Regions from separate parts of the Haloimpatiens massiliensis genome, predicted to be linked through region 1. Evidence: riboswitches for the same ligand, from Rfam matches in the RefSeq annotation. Region 1 holds a riboswitch; the other holds the start of a gene.

What was found. A riboswitch is a leader RNA that binds a small molecule or an ion and turns the genes downstream of it on or off. The one in region 1 is predicted to bind S-adenosylmethionine.
Region 2: another riboswitch for S-adenosylmethionine. It lies ahead of C1715_RS03485 (methionine ABC transporter ATP-binding protein); the one in region 1 lies ahead of C1715_RS10280 (O-acetylhomoserine aminocarboxypropyltransferase/cysteine synthase family protein).

The regions. Positions count from the first base shown of each region.
Region 1 is NZ_LT854640.1:448,232-451,656, forward strand. It holds gene C1715_RS10275 (DEAD/DEAH box helicase) at 1-950, opposite strand, end outside; SAM riboswitch class I at 1,327-1,432, shown strand; gene C1715_RS10280 (O-acetylhomoserine aminocarboxypropyltransferase/cysteine synthase family protein) at 1,570-2,850, shown strand; gene C1715_RS10285 (homoserine O-acetyltransferase/O-succinyltransferase family protein) at 2,852-3,425, shown strand, end outside.
Region 2 is NZ_LT854637.1:62,905-66,329, reverse strand. It holds gene C1715_RS03495 (MetQ/NlpA family ABC transporter substrate-binding protein) at 1-361, opposite strand, end outside; gene C1715_RS03490 (methionine ABC transporter permease) at 455-1,096, opposite strand; gene C1715_RS03485 (methionine ABC transporter ATP-binding protein) at 1,097-2,053, opposite strand; SAM riboswitch class I at 2,190-2,293, opposite strand; SAM riboswitch class I at 2,429-2,533, opposite strand; gene C1715_RS03480 (tRNA 2-thiocytidine biosynthesis TtcA family protein) at 2,802-3,425, shown strand, end outside.

The DNA.
Region 1 (3,425 bases):
ATATCATAGTTAAAAACATGGGTAACCCCAGTTATATCAAGTCCTCTAGCTGCTACATCAGTAGTTATTAAATATTGAATCTCTAAATTTTTAAAGGCTTTCATTACTTTTTCACGCTTTGCTTGAGATATACCACCATGGAGTTTTTTACAGTTATAGCCCTTTTGATAAAGATCTTCCTCAAGATTATCAACTCTTCTTTTGGTTCTACAAAAGATAATAGCCATAAATGGATTTTCCTCATCTAAAATTTTACACAAGTCTTCTTGTTTCCTTCTATCAGTGGTCTCTATTAGAAATTGTTTGATATTTTCAAGAGTTACTTCCTTTTTTTCTACCATAACTAGTTTTGGATCATGCATATTTTTATAGGCAAGTTTTTTAACTTCAGAGTTCATTGTGGCTGAAAAACATAGGGTCTGACGGTTATTTGGTGTATGACTTATAATGGAGCGGACTTCATTTTTAAATCCCATAAGGAGCATTTGGTCAGCCTCATCCAATACTAATGTTTTCAAATGGTCAAGATTAATTGTGTTTCTGTTAAGGTGATCTAAAAGTCTACCAGGAGTTGCGATTACCAAGTGAATATTACCTTTAAGCTTTTTTAGTTGAGAGCCTATATCTTTACCACCATATACAGCTAATATATTTAAATCCTTAGCTTCTTTTAATTTCATAGCTTCTTGAGTTATTTGTATGGCAAGTTCCCTTGTTGGTGTTACTATTAAACCTTGAATTGTGTCTATGTTAGGAGACATATTTTCAAACATTGGCAGTAGAAATGCAAGGGTTTTTCCAGTTCCAGTTTGAGCTTCCGCTATAACATCATGACCATTATTTATTAGCAAGATACTTTGTTCTTGAATTGGTGTTGGTTCACTAATTCTTTGAGCTTTAAGTATGCTTAGTACATCATCACTAAGACCTAGTTTTTTAAAATTTATCATAATAATCTACCTTTCAACTTTCAAGTGTATTTTGTATTTATATAAATATTTATCCAATGAATAATAGCTGTAATATTATTTTTAGTTGATATGTGACGTGAGATTCATATTTCAGCAGAATAAAAATTCTATTTTAGCTGAGCTTTGTTTTATATAAACTAGCTAAGTATATCATACTTTTAGTATAATAAAAAGTGAGATAAAGTATACTTGATTGATATCTGTATACTTATTATGAAGTATACACTGGGATGATTTCTTGGGAAAAATTATCAAGCGATAACTTATATATGTAAAGTTATCAATTAAAAAATAAAAAAAGTATATTGACAGAATATTAAGTATAGTATATATTATATATAATTTAATAATTAGTCTTTTATCAAGAATGGTGGAGGGACTGGCCCTATGAAACCTGGCAACAGCTGGCCTAAATGGCTGGAATTGTGCTAAATCCTGCAGGAAATCCTGATAGATAAGAGATAGCTGAAAATATTGTTATTGTGCTATTTTCTATCTTTTATGGAAAATAGCTTTTTTATTTCCATAAAAGGTTTTAAATCATTAATGTTGCTACTTGTTAGAAGACTTCCTTAATTATTTTAAAGGGGGTTTTTTTATGTCAAAAAAATTGTCATTTGAAACATTATGTATTCAGGAAGGCTATAAGCCTAAAGTAGGAGAGCCAAGGATATTACCTATTGTTCAAAATACCACCTATTACTACAATAATCCAGATTATGTAGGTGAGTTATTTGACTTAAGTAAAGAAGGTCATATGTACTCTAGGATAAGCAATCCGACAGTAGCAGCCTTGGAAGAAAAGTTTTCATTACTTGAAGGAGGTGTTGGTGCAGTTGCCACATCTTCGGGCCAATCAGCTACGTTACTAGCTGTATTAAATATATGTAAAGCAGGAGATCATATATTAGCAGCATCTACTTTATATGGTGGAACCTTCAATCTTTTAAATGTTACCTTAAGGGAATTAGGAATCCATACTACTTTTGTAAATCCAGAGGCTTCAGGGGAAGAAATTTTATGTTCTATAAAGAACAATACTAAATTAATTTTTGGAGAAACCATTGGAAATCCAGGTCTTAATATTCTTGATTTTGAGAAGTTTTCATCTATAGCTAGAAAATCAAATATACCTTTTATAGTAGACAATACTATTGCAACACCGTATCATTGCAATCCTTTGAAGCTTGGAGCAAATATAGTAATACATTCCACCACTAAATATGCTGATGGGCACGCTACATCAGTTGGAGGAATAATTATTGATGGAGGAAATTTTAATTGGGATAATGGCAAATTTCTATCAATGGTAGAAAAAGATTTAAGTTATCATGGGTTAAAGTACGTAGAAGCTTTTAAAGAAAAGGCGTATATAACAAAGCTTAGAGTTAAATTATTAAGAGATATAGGAAATATTATGTCTCCTTTTAACGCTTTTTTAACCAATTTGGGTTTAGAGACTCTTCATTTAAGGATGAAGGCCCATAGCGAAAATGCATTGAAATTAGCAAAATGGCTTCAAAAGCATCCTAAAATTTCATGGGTAAACTATCCTAGGTTGGAGGATAATATAAACTTTCAAAGGAGCAACAAATACTTGAGAAATGGAGCTTCAGGTATGTTGACTTTTGGAATTAAAGGGTCTAAAGAAGATATAAAGGAGTTTATTAAAAAATTAAAATTAGTAGCTTTAGTAATTCATATAGGTGATGTTAGATCTTCTGTGCTTCACCCTGCAAGTACAACTCATAGGCAATTATCTGTAGAGGAACAGATTAATGCAGGAGTATCCCCTGAAATGATAAGAGTTTCTGTGGGCATTGAAAATATAGAGGATATAATTAAGGACTTTAGACAAGCTCTTAATTATATAAGTTAATATGACAATATACTTAAATAAGCCTTTTGAAGGATTAAAGCTTTTAGAAAAGGGCAGTATAGACTACTCACTAGGGTTGAAGAGAACTGAGAATTTAAAAAGCATAGGAATTTTAAATTTAATGCCAAATAAACAGGAAACGGAAGCACAGTTTTTAAAATTATTTAATTCTATAAATAAATCAGTACATTTGAGGTTTTTAAGAATTATAAATCATAGTTGTAAGAATAGTTCAATGTCATATTTAAAAAATAATTATGAAACGCTTGAGGATATTAAGAATAAAAAGTTAGATGGAACAATTATAACTGGAGCACCTCTAGAAAAATTGCCTTTTGAACATGTAAGTTACTGGAGGGAGCTTCAAGATATATTTAATTTTATTGAGGAAAATGTAAAAACCTCTTTCTTTATATGCTGGGCAGCTCAAGCTGCAATGTATCATTATTATGGTATTAGAAATTATGTTATGAATAAAAAGACTTTTGGCATATACAAACATTATAAGCTTAGGGAAGAGAGAATTTTAGAAAATCTAAATTTTCCTGTAAACTGCCCTCATTCCAGATATAGTA
Region 2 (3,425 bases), on a different contig from region 1:
TAGGCTCAATATGAACTTTTACAGTATAGTCTAAGTCTAATTTTTTTTCTTTTACAGTCTTATTTAAAAATGGAACATGTTGAAAGAAATTAGCATCTAATTGACCTTCTGCAAGGGCTATGTTAGGTGTTTGATAATCTGTGAACTCTACTATTTTTATAGTGTACCCTTCTTTTTTAATTAATTCCCCAGCCTTTTCTAATATTTCTCTATGAGGCACTGGTGATGCTCCCACTACTATTTCTTTCTTATCCTTATCCCCCTCTGTACTCTTTTTGTCTCCTTCTGCTTTTGCCCCACAACCTATTATTGCTGTGCTTAGAAATAAAACTCCTAGCAATGCACATATTTTCTTTTTCATTTTAAAATTCCTCCTTTTAATTTATCTAAAACTTAGTATTTATAAACTCTCCTTTAGCTTGCTACACTGAAACTGGAAATTCTTAACTAAAATTTATTTACTTAATCTTTTATATGCAATATCTCCAATCCCTTGAATTAACTGCACAAGAATCACTAATATTATTATGGTATATACCATTACTTGGGTATCAAACCTATAGTAACCGTATTTAATAGCTACATCACCTAATCCACCAGCTCCTACAACTCCTGCCATAGCTGAATAACCAATTAAATTTATTACAGTTAAAGTTATTCCTCGAACCATTGATGGAAAAGCTTCTGGAAATATTACCTTAATTAATATTTGAAAAGTATTAGCTCCAAAAGACTTAGCTGCTTCTATAAGCCCATGTTCTACTTCCTTTAAAGAAGATTCCATGACCCTTGCTGCAAAGGGAAATGCTCCTATAGTGAGTGGCACCACTGCTGCTGTTCTACCTATGCTTTTACCCACTATAACTTTAGTAAGAGGAATAACTGCTATCATAAGTATTATGAATGGAAAAGATCTTAATATATTTATAAATCCATCTACTATGCGATAAATAAATTTATTAGGTTTAAGCCCTTTCTCATCAGTTACAACTAAAACAACTCCAAATATTAGTCCGATTAGAAGTGTAAAAGCCGTAGAATAGCCTACCATATAAATTGTGTCTTTTAATGCTGGAATAAAAACCTCATTAATCAATTAAACCACTTCCCATCTTATATTTTTTGAATCTAGATAACCGCATATATCTTGCTTATGTTCTTTGTTTACATTTATAATTAAGCTTCCTAAAACTTCTTGTCTAAAGTTTTCTAGCTTTCCCCATACTATAGAAAAATCTATCTGAAGTTCTCTAGCCATGGAAGTAATTATTGATTGATTACTTACTTCAGAAGGGAAGAAGATCTTTATATTAAATCCATGCTCTGGCAAAAGCTCGTCCCCACATAATAGATCTCTTAATTCTCCTTCTGGGGTTAGAAACAGTTCCTTAACTAGTCCAGAATCCTTAATTTTTCCATCCTTCATAAGCACTATTCTATTACATACTTGCTTTATAACTTCCATCTGATGTGTAACTATAATTACTGTTATGGCAAGCTTCTCACTTATTTCTTTTATAAGATTTAATATTGAGTTTGTAGTTTGAGGATCTAATGCTGATGTAGCCTCATCACATAATAATATCTTTGGTTCTAAAGCCAGTGCTCTGGCAATAGCTACTCTCTGTTTTTGTCCACCACTTAACTGATTAGGCTTGCTTTTAGCTTTATTTTCAAGACCTACAAGTTTTAAAAATTCTTTAACTTTTTTATCAATATATACCTTGTCTTTCTTCCACACCTTAAGTGGAAGGGCCACATTGTCATATACATTCTTAGAATTCAATAAATTAAAATTTTGAAATATCATGCCCATATTTTTTCTTAAATCTCTCATTTTTTTGCCGCTTAAATTTGTTACTTCCGCCCCCATTACTCTAATACTACCTTGCTCATAGCGCTCTAGCCCATTTAGACATCTAAGCAAAGTAGACTTTCCAGCTCCACTGTGCCCTATAATTCCAAAAATTTCACCTTTATTTACACTTAAGCTTACATTCTTAAGGACTTTAGCATTTCCAAAGCTCTTATTTACATTAACAACCTCTATAATACTTGAATTTGAATAACTATTTTCCATTCTTCTACCTCCTTAAGGCTTAACCCTGAATTTAAAAACTTAATTATTATTTCCAAAGAAATATTTCATATATAAGAAAAGACCCGAGAATATCTCGAGCCTTGAAATATCCTCATCTTTCGGCAATGCCGCTGGATTTAGCACCTTTACTGCTTTTTACAGTATGGTTGCTGAGCTTCATAGGGCCAGTCCCTCCACATCTCTTGATAAGTTCTCTATTAAATTTTTTAAAAACTTTGCTAACAATTTTCAGATTTCTCGTCACTGTTTTCAATAATAATTCTATGAACTAACTACTTATAAAAAATTAAAAGCCTGAGGATATCCTCAGGCTAAACCTTCACTGTATCCTCATCTTTCGGCAATTGCCGCTGGATTTAGCACCTTTATTGCTTTTTGCAATATGGTTGCTGAGCTTCATAGGGCCAGTCCCTCCGCATCTCTTGATAAGATATAATATTTATTTTTAAATCGTTATTTAAGATTATATTAGCTTTTTTTTATAATGTCAACATATTTTTTGCGTTAAAAGTGAATTTTATAATTAAACATATAATAATATTTTCATCGTTCGTGTAATTGCCTAAATATGTATCCAGTGCTATAATCACTTATTGCGTAGTGGAATCACTGGTTTTATTACCAGTAATAATTCCTAATCTATAAAAGACTTTTTGTGTTAAAATTGAAATAATGTTTTATGAAAAGTGAGGTGTTTTTTATGAGTAATGTTGCAGGCAGTGGCTGTGAAATATTAGTACCCTTTAATGAAAGAAAGCCTCTTAAGGAAATTGAGAGAAGTCTAGTAAAAACCTATAGAAAAAATATATGGTCCAAATTTATTAAAGCCATAAAGGATTATAAATTAGTAGAAGATGGAGATAAAATAGCTGTAGCCATTTCCGGTGGAAAAGACAGTTTATTAATGGCTAAACTATTTCAAGAACTTCAACGTCATGGCCAAATGAAATTTGATTTGGAATTTATAGCTATGGACCCCGGTTATCATGAGGATATAAAAAAATTACTAATAGACAACTGTGAGTATTTAAATATTCCTATTAACATATTTGAATCTGGTATATTTGAAATAGTAGATAATATAGCACAAGACTATCCTTGTTATATGTGTGCAAGAATGCGCAGAGGGGCATTATATTCAAAAGCACAAGAATTAGGATGTAACAAACTAGCTCTTGGGCATCATTTTGATGATGTTATAGAAACAACCTTATTAAATGTATTGTATTCTGGAAATTTTAAAACCATGCTTCCAAAATTAAAATCTTCCAACTTTAAGGGATTACATTTAATAAGACCATTATACTATATTAATGAACGTCAT